Regions from separate parts of the Micromonospora chokoriensis genome, predicted to be linked through region 3. Evidence: riboswitches for the same ligand, from Rfam matches in the RefSeq annotation. Region 3 holds a riboswitch; each other region holds the start of a gene.
The links. A riboswitch is a leader RNA that binds a small molecule or an ion and turns the genes downstream of it on or off. The one in region 3 is predicted to bind cyclic di-AMP.
Positions count from the first base shown of each region.

Region 1: another riboswitch for cyclic di-AMP. It lies ahead of GA0070612_RS27400 (C39 family peptidase); the one in region 3 lies ahead of GA0070612_RS13530 (coiled-coil domain-containing protein).
Region 2: another riboswitch for cyclic di-AMP. It lies ahead of GA0070612_RS23405 (LysM peptidoglycan-binding domain-containing protein); the one in region 3 lies ahead of GA0070612_RS13530 (coiled-coil domain-containing protein).
Region 4: another riboswitch for cyclic di-AMP. It lies ahead of GA0070612_RS03615 (coiled-coil domain-containing protein); the one in region 3 lies ahead of GA0070612_RS13530 (coiled-coil domain-containing protein).

Region 1 covers NZ_LT607409.1:6,050,151-6,053,605, forward strand. The annotation lists gene GA0070612_RS27395 (alpha/beta fold hydrolase) at 1-484, opposite strand, end outside; gene GA0070612_RS27400 (C39 family peptidase) at 618-1,466, opposite strand; cyclic di-AMP (ydaO/yuaA leader) riboswitch at 1,700-1,841, opposite strand; gene GA0070612_RS27405 (hypothetical protein) at 2,127-2,897, opposite strand; gene GA0070612_RS27410 (hypothetical protein) at 3,029-3,409, opposite strand.
Region 2 covers NZ_LT607409.1:5,035,588-5,039,042, forward strand. The annotation lists gene GA0070612_RS23390 (VOC family protein) at 1-25, shown strand, start outside; partial or broken gene GA0070612_RS23395 (Y-family DNA polymerase) at 62-748, shown strand; partial or broken gene GA0070612_RS32625 (hypothetical protein) at 729-848, shown strand; gene GA0070612_RS32630 (hypothetical protein) at 897-1,049, shown strand; gene GA0070612_RS23400 (hypothetical protein) at 1,174-1,509, shown strand; gene GA0070612_RS23405 (LysM peptidoglycan-binding domain-containing protein) at 1,598-2,263, opposite strand; cyclic di-AMP (ydaO/yuaA leader) riboswitch at 2,264-2,436, opposite strand; gene htpG (molecular chaperone HtpG) at 2,733-3,455, opposite strand, start outside.
Region 3 covers NZ_LT607409.1:2,851,424-2,854,878, reverse strand. The annotation lists gene GA0070612_RS13540 (HelD family protein) at 1-173, shown strand, start outside; gene GA0070612_RS13535 (cation diffusion facilitator family transporter) at 280-1,197, shown strand; cyclic di-AMP (ydaO/yuaA leader) riboswitch at 1,311-1,442, shown strand; gene GA0070612_RS13530 (coiled-coil domain-containing protein) at 1,446-2,510, shown strand; gene GA0070612_RS13525 (hypothetical protein) at 2,628-3,131, shown strand.
Region 4 covers NZ_LT607409.1:778,375-781,829, reverse strand. The annotation lists gene GA0070612_RS03620 (carbonic anhydrase) at 1-496, shown strand, start outside; gene GA0070612_RS03615 (coiled-coil domain-containing protein) at 615-1,634, opposite strand; cyclic di-AMP (ydaO/yuaA leader) riboswitch at 1,639-1,769, opposite strand; gene GA0070612_RS03610 (YibE/F family protein) at 1,936-3,306, opposite strand.

The DNA.
Region 1 (3,455 bases), 3.2 Mb from region 3:
CCACCACCGGGTGGTCCGGCGCGACCAGGCCGGCCAGGCCGGACACCCGTAGGTAGCGGCGGGCTGCCTCGGCGCGGGTGGCGAACCAGCTGACCGGGCGGGCGGCGAGGTCGGCGGCACGGGTCAGCTCGTCGGGTGACCAGACGGCCTTGATGCCCAGCCCGACCACGGCGTCCACGGGCGTCCCGGCGGCGCGGGCGGCCAGCGCGAGGCCGACCACCCCGCCCAACGAGTGCCCGAGCACGACGAGCCGGTCGCCGGCCACCAGGCCGCGCGCTATCCGGTCCGCCAACCCCGCAAAGGTGTACGACGGCAGCGGCGCCGCCCAGCCGTGGCCGGCGAGGTCCGGTGCCAGCCACCGCCCCGCCCAGCGCTGTTCCAGCAGCGGCGCCCACGGCAACCAGACGTCCCCGCTCGTGCCCATTCCGTGCAGGAGCAGCAGGACCCGCCCACGACCGGCTTGACCACCCGATTCATCCACCACGGCCGCAGTCTCCCACGGTTCACGGCCCGGTACGAGAGCCGCCGTCCACGCCGGACACCGACGCACCGACGAAAATGCCGCGGGCGTCGGCCCCTTGTGGGGGACGACGCCCGCGGCGGTCAGCGTGCCTGGGTCAGGCGGAGTAGCCCCGGCTGGCGATCCAGTTGGCCAGGTCGATGGTGGTGATCCAGTACGCCGGGTCGGCGGCGTTGGCCGAGTCGGCGATGCGCACGGTACGGCCGTTGTCCTTGTAGCCCACGACGGCGATGTAGTGCCCGCCGCCGTAGGAGTGGTAACCGCCGTCGGTGTCGACGGCGTCGCCGACGACGTTCGCGACCACGCCACGGCCGTCGGTGATGGCCTTGACGACGTCGGCCTGGAGCCGGTCCATCTGGGCCGGGCTGGGGGCGCCGGCGAACATCCGGGTCCGGTACGGGGAACCCTTCACCTCGGCGTTGAGGACCCGGGTGGTGTCCTCGGCCGAGTTGGTGCCCATCTCGGTGGTGCCCAGTTCGGCGCCGAGCTCCTCCTGGGTGCGGTCGATACCGGTGGCGCTGAGGGCGTTCCGGGTGGCCGCCGGGCCGCAGTTGTAGTACGTGTTCTGCGCCTCGTAGTCGTAGTCCAGGACCTTCGTCGCGGGCGGCTTCGGCGGCGTCGGCTTACGGGTGAGGTCGGGGTTGGCCTTGGCCTTGGCCTTGGCCGACGCGGCGGTGGTGGCCGGAGCGGCGGTGCTCGGCGCGGCGCCGGCCGACGGGGACGCCGCACGCGCCTCGCCACGGGAGGCGGCGACGTCGCTGCGCATCTCGGCGACGGTGGTCGCGGTGCGCCCGCCGGCGGGTGCGTCGTCGGCGGTGGTGAGCAGGGCGCCGGTGGTGGTGGCGATCGCGAGGGCCGCGGCGGAGGCGGCAACGATCTGGTACGGGCGCTCGGTGGCGAAACGGCGGAGCTGACGCTGCAGGGTGTGCTTCACGGGGTCCTCCACGGATCGGGGGGAGAGCGGCACAGCGGCGACCGGACCGGTATCCGGGCAGGCGCCGGCGCGCGGACCGTGGTCCGCGGATGGTGAACCGCTCAGGGGAACGCCCGGCGTGGCCGGGCGGCTAGGCGATGACCCGGGGGGTCAGCTCACCGTCACTGGACGAATGAGCGCGGGTACCGCCGCGCCGTGGAGGCGAGGGAACAACCGAGGGGTGGAAAGGTGCTGCACGTGGATGGAACTCCTTCCGACACCGCCTACCGGGTTAGCTGACGGATTCGGGCGGGAAGATCGCCCTACCGCGGGCTCTGGCTCGCGGATTCACCCCGGACTTACTGGTGGGTCCCCGGTTCGTTCATCACGATTGAGCGGGTCGGCGCGGCGTCGCCTCTTGCGATCGGTTACCGCACCGGACGGGACGACAGTACTGGCCCGTTCGCACCCCTGCCAAGCCAGCTCCACCTGCATAAACCTGAAATGTCGCGGCAATTTCTGCGCGTATTGCCGATGATGCGACTCGATGGGACAAGCGGTTACGGTGACGCCTACGGGCGACAACCGGACAGGCCGCCGAGAATGCGACCAGATTCTCCGGAAGAATGGCGCCGATCGCGCCGGACGCCCGAATTCCGGTCGGCGTGAGCCAGCTCACGTCACGAATCGGGCTCAACTCGCCCGCGCGGGCCGCCACCGCGCCACGACAGCGGGTCGGAACGCACCGGTCACCGCCCGCCGCGCGGGTAGCGGGTGCGGTCGCAGCCGGGCCGCCGCCGCGCAGCTCTCCGTCGCGAGGGCTCGCGCTGAGTCGGCAGCCAGTTCCGCGTCCCGCCAGGCAGCCCGCTCCCGGGATGCGGCGGCCTGGTAGTCGGCCAGCCTCGCGTCCCGGATCGTCCGGCTCAGCAGCACCTCCTGCTCGACCGGGTGCCGCCGGGGATCCCAGCCGCGCCGCTGGGCGAACACGTCGCCCAGCTGCGCCATGCTCAGGTCACCCCGCCAGTACGCCGTCATCGCGGCCCGGTGCAGGTAGCGCTCGCGGGCGGCGTACTCGGCCGGGGTGTGGGGGGTCTGCGGGGTCGGCAGCGTCTCGGCGCCCGCGAAGCGACGCGCAGCGGCGTCCGCCTCGTCGTAGGCGTCCCAGGCCCGCTCCAGCTCCGCCTGAGCGGTCAGCCAGTCAGCACGTCGCCGCTGCGCGGTCCTGGCCGCCCCGGTCGCGGCGACCGCCACCTCCTCGGCGTACCGGCGCAGGTCGGCGGCCTCGGCGGCGGCCACCTCACGAGCGGTGGGGGCGGCCGTGCGCGGGTCGTCCGGGGGTGTGTCCCGCTCGGGACGGGCCACCAGCAGGGCGAGTACGCCCAGGGCCAGCAGGAACAGGGTGGACCAGATGGCGGCGGCCTGCGGCACCTCGGTCACGAACTGGTAGAGGACAGCGGTCTGCATGGTCGGCACCTCGGAAGAGAGCGATGCGATGGGTAGCTCCAGCGCCACCGGGCCAGGGGCGGTGAACGGGCCGGTGGGGCGCGGAGCTGGTGGGTCGACAGGCGCGGCGGCGGGACGGTCGTCCCGGTGACTCAGCGCCCGGGCGGGGCTCGGGGTGCCCGGCTGCTCGGGGCGTGACCGAGGGGCAGCTGCTCGGACCCGGCCGCGCGCAGCGAGCCGGCCGCGAGAGTGACCTGGTCACCGGGTGGCGTTGGTTGCGGGTCGACCGACCACGCCGGAGAGGATGCCTCGACGGGCTGCTCGGTCGTCGCCCGCGCCTCGTGCATCGCCACCTGCGCGCAGGTGGACGGGCAGGCCGCCGGGAGTGATCCGAGGGCGAACGGAGCTGGCACGGCGGCCGAGGCCGGGCCCGCGCCGAGCGCCAGGGCCGCGACGACGGCGAGGCTGGTCAGCACCCGCGTCGCCCAGCGCGCCACCCACCACAGCGGACAGGTGATCGCGACCGGAAGCACGACCTCACGCTACCGTCGTGCCGACCTCACCGCACCGACCACGGGC
Region 2 (3,455 bases), 2.2 Mb from region 3:
GGGCAACGAATTCTGCCTCGACTGACGCCACGTCCGCCCAGGTCACTGCCGCGATCACCGGATGCCATGCGAACATGTGTACGTATCGCCCGGTGCCAGCATCCTGCACGCCGACCTGGATGCCTTCTACGCGTCGGTCGAGCGGCGCGACGATCCACGTCTGCGCGGCCGGCCGGTGATCGTCGGCGGGGGCGTGGTCCTCGCGGCCAGCTACGAGGCGAAGGCGCGGGGCGTCCGCAGCGCGATGGGCGGCCAGCAGGCACGCCGGCTGTGTCCGGACGCGATCGTGGTGCCGCCTCGGATGTCGGCGTACACGGCGGCGAGCCGCGCGGTCTTCGAGGTCTTCCGGCAGACCACTCCGCTGGTCGAGGGGATCTCCATCGACGAGGCGTTCCTGGACGTGGGTGGCCTGCGGCGGCTGGTCGGGCCACCGGCCGACATCGCGGCGCGGCTGCGTCGGGAGGTTCGTGAACGGGTCCACCTTCCGATCACCGTGGGTGTGGCCCGCACGAAGTTCCTGGCGAAGGTGGCCAGCGGGGTGGCGAAACCCGACGGCCTGCTGGTGGTCGCACCGGACGCCGAGATGGCGTTCCTGCACCCGCTTCCGGTCGAACGGTTGTGGGGCGTCGGCCCGGTCACCTCCGCGAAGCTGCGGGAGCACCGGATCCGTACCGTCGGCGAGGTGGCCCGGCTCGGTGAGGCCGCGTTGGTGTCGCTGCTCGGGTCCGGTGCCGGCCGGCACCTGCACCCGCTCGCACACCATCGGCAAGGCGACCGCGGACACGACGCCGCTGCTCGCCGCCGCGCGCGCGTTGCTGCGGGCGGCCCAGCCCGAGATCGACGGTCGTGGTGTCACGCTGATCGGTGTGTCGGTGGGCAACCTGGACGACAGTCCGGTGCAGCCGGAGCTGCCGTTCCACAGTGACCCGGGCGCGGAGTTGGACGCCGCTGTCGACGCGGTCCGCGACCGGTTCGGCTCGACGGCGCTCACCCGTGCGGTCCTGCTCGGCCGGGAGCCGGGTGACGAGATGCCGCTGCTGCCGGATTGACCGATCTGCGTGCGGTGTCCACGCGCGGAGTTGCGACCGGAGACACATCACAGCAGGTCGGCGGTTTAGCCGGCGGCCCACGGGTGACCCTTGAGGGGTACAGCCTGACAAGGGGGGACCCACCATGTCCGAGGACACCAGCAACCGAGCGAGCCGCGGCGCCGAGCGCCCGCACGACGTGACCGACCCGCTGCTCTGGCAACTGGCGATCGACGTGTTGAGCGCCCACGAGCCGGACGACGAGGGCCACTGCCGCAATCTCCAGTGCGCCGGGCAGGCCTGGCCCTGCGCTGCCCGTCAGGGCGCCGAGCATTCGCTGCGTCTGTCCCGCGGCGCGTCTGACTCCGTCGAGGGGACCGTCGACGGCGGGACCGATCTGGCACCGACCTCCCGCTGGGGTCGCAATGCCGGCCCGGTGGCGTCTCGTCGAGCGCCGAAGGCATCCGCCTCGGCGGCGTGACTCGAACCCGACCCGCCACTCGGGCTGACCAGCACCGAACACACGAACGCTCGGCCGGTGACCCGGCCGAGCGTTCGTGTGCCGTCGGTCAGAGGCTGAGCTTCTGACCCGGGAAGATCAGACCGGGGTCGGCCCCGATCAGCTTCCGGTTGTGCTCGTACAGCGCCTGCCAGCCGCCGGACACCCGATGGGCGTCGGCGATCTCCGACAGGGTGTCGCCCGGCTTGACCAGGTACGTTTGGCCGCCGGCCGGCGCCGCGGTGCGCTCGTGGTTGCGGGTCGCCGGCTGCTCGCCGCGCGACGGCCGCTCCTGCCGCTCGGTGGGCTTCGCGGTCGACTTGGTCGACTTCGCAGTGGACTTCGTCGACTTCGTGGCGGAGCCGCCCGACGAGCCGCCCTTCTTGCCGCACGTCGGCCAGGCACCGATGCCCTGCCCGTCGAGCACCTTCTCGGCGATGGCGATCTGCTCGCCACGGCTGGCCAGGTCGGCGCGGGCGGCGTACTTCTTGCCGCCGTAACCGGCCCAGGTGCTCTGCGAGAACTGCAGGCCACCGAAGTAGCCGTTGCCGGTATTGATCTTCCAGTTACCGCCGGACTCGCACTTGGCGATCGCGTCCCAGTTGACTCCGGCCTGCGCCGGGGCGGCCGGGCCGAAGAGGGCGACAGCGCCGGTGACCGCGCCGACGGCCAGGGTGCCGACGGCGAGGCGGCGGGTGGTGACCCGTCGATGACGGGGCGTGTGAACAGACGTCATGTGAGCTTCCTCCACGCCGGCGAGGTGAGCTGTCGGGTTCGGGCCGAGGAGCCCGGCCGCACGGTGGCGGCTTCACCCCGAGGTGACATGCACCGAGGAACGTGTGGGTCCCCCGCTCCTGCCCGGGTGACTGGGTTCCGACGGCCGGGGGCAGGATTTGGCGTTGCCGGCCGTGGTGTCCGCAGTGGCGAACCCGACCGACGTTAGGCACGTTCGGTGACGATCGCCCAACCCCTGTGAAGTTCTTCACCGGGCTACGCGGGGCGCCGTCCGCAGCGGTTGCGGCCGGCCGGACACTGTGCAGAGAGCACTGTGGACCGGTTCCGATCAGGCCTCGTGACGAAGCCAGATCACGGCGTGACGCCGAGCGACTCGACGTGTCCGTTGGTGATCGGATGCTCGACGTCGTACGCCGAACCGGCCGGCGGGGCCCCTGGTCGGGTGGCCCGCCAGCCGGAGGGTCGACCGTCTACAGGGTGCGCGCCAGCCGGTCGGCGAGCGTGCGGGTGAAGCGGGCGGGGTCGGTCAGCTCACCGCCCTCGGCGAGCACCGCCAGGCCGTAGAGCAGCTCCGCGGTCTCGGTCAGGGCCGCCTGGTCGCTGCCCTGCTCGTGGGCCTTGCGCAGCCCGGAGACCAGCGGGTGCCCGGGGTTGATCTCCAGGATCCGCTTGGTCGGGGGCACCTCGTGCCCCATGGCCCGGTACATCTTCTCCAGGGTCGGCGTGAGGTCGTGGGCGTCGCCGACGACGCAGGCCGGTGAGGTGGTCAGTCGCGACGACAGCCGGACCTCCCGGACGCTGTCGGTCAACGTGGTGCCGAGCCAGTCGAGCAGACCGGCGAACTCCTGCCGCTGCTGCTCGCGTTCGGCCTCAGCCTGCTGCTTCTCCTCGTCGGTGTCCAGGTCGATCTCGCCCTTGGCGATCGAGCGCAACGTCTTGCCGTCGTACGCGCCGACCCGCTCGACCCACACCTCGTCGACCTGGTCGGTGAGCAGCAGCACCTCGTGACCCTTGGCCCGGAAGGCCTCCAGGTGCGGCGAGTTCTCGATGGCGGCCCGGGACTCACCGGTGGCGTACCAGATGTCGTTCTGGCCGTCCTTCATCCGCGAGACGTAACCGGCCAGGTCGGTGGGCTCGGTCGCGTCGTGGGTGGAGGCCACGGAGAGGATGTCCAGCAGGGTGTCGCGGTTGTC
Region 3 (3,455 bases):
CGCCGAGGTTGCAGGTGGTCACCAGCCTGGAGGCCAAGGGCATGGAGTACGACGGAGTCGTGCTGGTCGCCCCGAGCGAGATCCGGGCGGATCCGGGTGCCGGGGTACGCACCCTGTACGTGGCGCTGTCCCGGGCCACCCAGCGACTCACCACCATCGACCCCACCGACTGACCTGCGCGAGCGCCGGCCGGCGGGAGGTGCGACCCGTACACTTGCACACATTGCGATGTGAACATACATTGGACCGGACCTCGGACGGCGGCGGAAGGTAGTTCACGTGGGAGCAGGTCATGACCACCACCACGGATCCGTCGCCAATGCCGCGCACCAGCACCGGGGTCGACTCTGGGCGGCCTTCGGGCTGCTCGCCACCCTGATGGTGGTCGAGGCGGTCACCGCCCTGCACACCGGCTCGCTCGCCCTGCTCTCCGACGCCGGGCACATGTTCACCGACGTGCTCGGCATCGGCATGGCGCTCGCCGCGATCACCGCGACCCGGCGGGCCACCGGCGACCCGCAACGCACCTTCGGGCTCTACCGACTCGAGGTGCTCGCCGCACTGGCCAACGCCGTCCTGCTCTCCGGCGTCGCGGTCTACGTGGTCATCGAGGCGATCCGCCGCTTCGGCGACCCGCACGAGGTCATCACCGGTCCGATGCTCGTGGTGGCCGTCCTCGGCCTGCTCGCCAACATCGTCGCCTTCGGCCTCCTCCGCGCCGGTGCGCGGGAGAGCATCAACATCCAGGGCGCCTACCTGGAGGTCCTCGGCGACCTGCTCGGCTCGGTCGGCGTGATCGGCGCGGCGCTGCTCATCACCGTCACCGACTGGTGGTGGGCCGACCCGCTGGTCGCCGTCGCCATCGGCGTGTTCATCCTGCCGCGCACCTGGCGGCTGGCCCGGGCGGCCATCCGCATCCTGGTGCAGGCCGCACCGGAACACCTCCAGGTGACCGCCGTGCACGACCGGCTGGCGGCGGTCCCCGGTGTGGTCGAGGTGCACGACCTGCACGTCTGGACGCTCACCTCGGGCATGGACGTCGCCTCCGCACACCTCACCATGGAGCCCGGCGCAGAGGTCGGCGCGGTGCTCACCGCCGCGCGTACGGCCCTGCACGACGACTTCCGGATCGAACACGCGACGCTGCAGATCGAGCCGGGCGCCAACTCCGGGGCCTGTGGCTCGATCGAGTGGTGACGGTGAGTTCCCCGTACTGACGCACTCACCGTCCGTCACATTCGCTGCAGCCGCCCCACGAGTACCGGTAGGCTCTGTCCCGGCCGCCACCAGGCGGCGCCTCCCGGCGCCGGTGGTGGTCGTCGCCTAATCGCCCACACGGGCGAACCGGGGAACCACGTTCCTGGGGTGCATCCGCGTCAGCGGTAGGGATCTTCCGTCCCGAACCCGTCAGCTAACCCGGTCGGCGGCTGACGGAAGGACTGACAGTGGCACCAGCACGACATCCCGCCGCCCGACTGGCGGCCCTGATCGTCGCGATGCTCGCTCTCGGCGTCGCACTCCCGGCCGGCACCGCCTCGGCCGCTCCCCCGACCGGCCAGCGGGCCGCCGCACCCGACTCCGACGAAGAGGGCGGCACCCCGGCGCTCCGCGCCCAACTGGAAGCCGCCAGCAAGGGCTACCTGGACGCGAAACGCGCCCTGGACACCTCCGTGCAGCGGCAGCAGCAGCTCACCACCCAACTGAAGACCATCGAGGTCGAGCTCGACCAGCGCAACGGCAAGGTCGGCGAGATCGCCGGCGTCGCGTACCGCACCGGCCGACTCAGCACCATATCGGCGCTGCTCAACAGCAACACCCCGGAAGGCTTCATGGACCGGGCCGCCTCCCTGGACGCGGTGGCCGCCAACGAGGACCGGGTGCTGCGCGACCTCCTCACCACCAAGGACCAGGCCAACCGGACCCGCGCCGCCCTGGACGGTGAGATCAACGAGCAACGCAAGCAGGTCGCGGTGATGGCCAAGCGCAAGGAGCAGGCCGAGCGAGCCCTGACCGTCGCCACCACCCCGAAGCCACGGACCACCGCCGACACCGACTCCAACCGGGGCACCTCCACCAGCAACGCCAAGGCCGCGCCGCGCAACTCCGACGGCTCCTGGCCGAAGGAGTCGTGCAGCGTCGACGACCCCACCCCGGCCAGCGGCTGCATCACCCCGCGCACCCTGCATGCCCTCAACCAGGCCAAGGCCGCAGGCTTCACCCGGTACGTCTCCTGCCACCGCAACGGAGGCTCGGGCGAACACCCGAAGGGCCGAGCCTGCGACTTCGCCGCGCAGAAGGGCGGCTTCGGCGGGGACGCCACCGGCGGTGACAAGACGTACGGCAACAACCTGGCGGCGTACTTCATCCGCAACGCCGACCGGCTCGCCGTGCTGTACGTGATCTGGTACCGGCAGATCTGGCTGCCCAGCAGCGGGTGGAAGGCGTACAGCGGGGCGGGCGGCGACCCGTCCAGCGACCACACCAACCACGTACACCTGTCGGTCTACTGACCACTCGTGGCCGGTGCCCCCGTCGAGGGGCACCGGCCACGGCTACGTCGCGGGACGTACACCCGATGTCGCCGGTCGTCGGACGACCCGGCGACGGTCGGCGGGCAGCATCGCGGCATGCCTCGGATCCCACCCACCGCCCGCAAGGCGCTGCTCACCCTGCACCTGGTCACCTCGCTGGGCTGGCTCGGCGCCGACCTGGTGCTGCTCACCCTCGGCATCGCCGTACAGCGGGGCGCCGACCCGGCCGTCTTCTACCCGGTCGGCGCGGTGGTCGGCACCGTCCTGTTCGCACCGCTCAGCGTCCTGGCCTGGCTGATCGGTGTCGTCAGCGCGCTGCTCACCCCGTGGGGCCTCCTGCGCTATCGGTGGGTGTTGGTCAAGCTCGTGATCACCACGGTGATGGTCGGGCTGGTGCTGTTCCTGCTCACCCCGAATCTGCGGCACGCCGGAGCGTTGGGCTCCGCCCTCCCCGCACGGGATCGCGCCGACCTGGTGATCGCGCCCGCGGTGTCGACCACCCTCATGATCATCGCGACGGTGCTGTCCACCTACAAGCCGTGGGGCCGCCGACAGGCCGCCCGAACGACCACACCGACCGCGCCGACACGCCGACCGTGACCGCACCCCGGCCGTGACCACACCCCGACCGCGCCGACACGCCGACCGTGACCGCACCCCGGCCGTGACCACACCCCGACCGCGCCGACACGCCGACCGTGACCACAGCACCATGATCGCGCTGTAACCACGATGTAGTGGTCTCCTGAGCGCCGTCAGGCCACTACGTCCATGATCGAGCGTGACCTTGACGGCTGCGGGCGCGCCGATCCGCTCCTGGGCGGCGCCGGGTGTTCGCCCTCAAGATCCGCGCAACATCAGGAATAGTGCTGCCTCCCGCCCGTCGGAGGCAGCAACATCCGGGATATTGCGCGGATCTTGACG
Region 4 (3,455 bases), 2.1 Mb from region 3:
CTCGCGCCTGGCCGCCGAGATCATCTTCGACCGTGGGCTGGGTGACCTGTTCGTGGTGCGGACCGCCGGCCACACCGCCGGCCCTGAGGTGCTCGGCAGCGTGGAGTACGCGGTGACTGTGCTCGGCACCCCGCTCGTGGTGGTGCTCGGTCACGACTCGTGCGGCGCGGTGCAGGCGGCCCGGGAGGCCGCCGCGACCGGTGCCCGGCCGCCGGGGCACCTGCCCGCAGTGGTCGACGCAGTGCTGCCCAGCCTGCGCCGGGCCGAGGCCGAGGGTGTGCGCGACATCGACGGCATCGTCGACATCCACATCGCACAGACCGTCGAGACGGTGCTCGGGCAGTCGCCCGTGCTGGCCGGCGAGGTGGCGCAGGGGCGGTGCGCGGTGGTGGGTGTGTCGTACCGGCTCGCCGCCGGAGAGGTGCGCCCGGTGGCCGCCGTGCCGGCCGACCTCACGACGCTCGGCACCGACCCGGCCGCGCCCGCCGCGGCCTGACGCGACGAGAGTCGCGCCCTTCGCGGCCTGACGTGACAGGGGCCGCGCCTTTCGCGGCCTGACGCGACGAGGGCCGTTCCGCGCGACGCGGAACGGCCCTCGGCCAAGGCCCTGCGGGTCAGAGCAGCGACATGTGGACGTGGTCGGTGTGGTTCGACGGCCCGCTGTACGACTTCCAGCCGGTCGCCGGGAACCAGATCTGCCGGTTCCAGATCACGTAGTAGATGCCCAGCCGGTCGGCGTTGCGGATGAGGAACGCGGCGACGTTGTTGCCGTACTTCCGGGTGTCCTCGTTGTGCCACGGCGAGAAGCCGCTCTTCTGCAGCGACCAGTCGCAGGCGCGGCCCTTCGGGTGCTCCCACGGCCCACCGGAGCGGTAGCAGCCGACGAACCGGTTGAAGCCGGCCCGCTTGACCTCCTTGTACGCGTGCAGCGTGCGGGGCGTGACGCAACCGGACGTGGTGGGGTCCTTCTCGCTGCACGACTGCGGCTTCCAGTCGCCGTCGGCGGTGCGGCCAGGGCCGATCTTGGCAACCGGTGACGTGGCGTCGACCAGGCCGCCGGTGAAGCCCTTCCCGCCGACGAGGGACAGCGCCTTGTCCGCCTCGCTCTTGCGCTTCGCCATCAGGGCGGTCTGCTTCTGCTGCTCGCGGACCTCCGCGTCGAGAAGCTGCTTGGCCTGCTCCGCGCGGGCCTTCACCGCGTTGACCTCGGCGAGCTTCTTCTCGTTGACCATGTTCATCTCGTCGAGCAGCGAGGCGCGCTGGACGAACGCGTCCGGGGCCTTGCTCTCCAACAGCATCGCGAGCGCGCCGATGCGGCCGGTCCGGTACGACTGGGCGGCGATCTGCCCGACCTGTGGGGTCAGCGCGTCCAGGTCGGCCCGGGCCCGATCGACTTCCCGCGCCAGGTCGCCCTGCCGCTTCTTGGACTTGTCCAATTGGGACTTGGCTGCGGAGTAGTCGCGGTTGGCCTGCTCGATGACGTCGGTGAGCAGCTTCGGCTCGCCGTCCTCCTCGTGCCCGGACGGGGTGGGAGTCGTCGGGGCGGCGTGGGCCGGGAGGGGCCCGGCGAGCACGGTCAGTGCGGCGATCACGGCCACCACGGGTGTCAACCAGCGGCGTAGGGGTGCCGTCACAATGTTCCCTTCCCTCGACCGCCGACCGGGTTAGCTGACGGGTTCGGGGCGGAAGTGGCCCCTACCGCTGACGCGGATTCACCCCACGTACCTGGGTCCCCGGCTCGCCGGTTGGCGATTGGGCGGTGGCACCGCAGACGCCGCTTCGCGCCTTCATCGGTGACCGCGAGCGAGGTTACCCGAGAGTCGGTCGGGTGAGCTACGCCTGGATGCCGACCAAAAGCGTCATTTCGCCATAGCGGTGAGTGACCAGTGACGCGGTTCTCAGGGTGGAGGCCCGATCTGGTCACGCTGAGGAGTGTCACCATGTCGTATCCGTGCTCCTGTTCGGCTCCGGCCACCGGTCGGCGGCGGTAGATGGGGGTGAGGGCCGCGTCGGGTCCGACTCGTCGGGGTGACCCGTTCGCGGTGAGATCAGTGCGGCCAGCGTCTCAGCCCGGTCCGTCCGCGGTCGCGGGGCGGCGGCGTCGGCGGGCGACGTGGTGTCCGTGCGACCGGCGGCGGTCACCAGCGCGGCCAGGCCGGTGGTCAGCGGCACGGCGGCGATCAGGCCGAGGGTGGCGACCGCGCTGCGGACGATCTCCTGGGCGAGGAATTCGCTGGTGAGGATCTGCCCGATCGGTCGGGAGTCGGCGGTGAGCAGGAGCAACAGCGGCAGCGACGCGCCCGCGTACGCCAGCACGATGGTGTTGACAGTGGACGCGATGTGCGCCCGACCGACCCGGGTTGCCGCACGGTACAGCTGCAACCGGGTCAGGCCGGGGTTGGCGTGGGCCAGCTCGGTGACGGTGGCCGCCTGGGTGACTGTCACGTCGTCGAGCACCCCGAGCGATCCGATGATGATGCCGGCGAGCAGCAGGCCGTGCAGGTCCACGTCGCCCTGGAACATCGACAGGGTGGTGGCCTCCTCGCTGCCGAAGCCGGTGAGGTGGGTCGCGGCCGTGGCGATGGTGGCGAGCACCCCGGTCAACACCAGGCTGCCCAGGGTGCCGAGCACCGCTACCGAGGTCTGTGCGGTGACCCCGTGTGTCAGGTAGAGCACCACGAACATGATCAGGGCGGCACCGACCACCGCCACCAGCAGGGGTGACTTCCCCGCGCCGATACCCGGCAACACGAAGGTGAGCAGGATGGCGAAGCTGGCGGCCAGCCCGGCGAGCGCCGCGAGACCCCGCCATCGGCCGAACGCGACGATCGCGGCGGCGAAGACGACAGCCAACCACAGCATCGGGGTGCCCCGCTGGTGCTCGGCGACGTTCCAGTTGCTGATGGTGGGGTCGGTGGGGTCGGTCAACTCGACCAGGATGACCTCGTCGCCGACCTCCACCCGGGGCGCGCCCGGCCCGTCGGGCACGGGCGTCTCGACCTGCTGGCCGGCCGACGGCCCGTCGTCCACGCGGACGTCGACAGTGCCACAGCGCCCGTCGCCGACGCGCGGTGTGCCCTCGGGACTCGACGGCGACGGCGGGCACGGCTCCATCACCACCCGGGTCACCGTGCCGCTGTAGCGCGGCACGTCCGCCTCGCCGTCGGACTGCGGTGACCCGCCGCGCGGCCAGAGGACCAGGGCCGCGATCACGGTGGCGACGAAGAGGGGCACCACGGTCATGACGAGGATCCGTCGCACCCTCGGCGGGGCGGACGGAGCGGGACGGGCGTGGTCGGAACCCAAGGTGAGACTCCCAACGATCCAGTGCGGGGTACGTGTCAGTGGGCCGGTCGGTTCACCGTCACTGCGGAAACGTGGTGGGGGAACGCGACGGTTCGCCGGCTGACGACCGCTCGGTCACGCACGGTCAGGATCCGACCCGACCAGCCGGC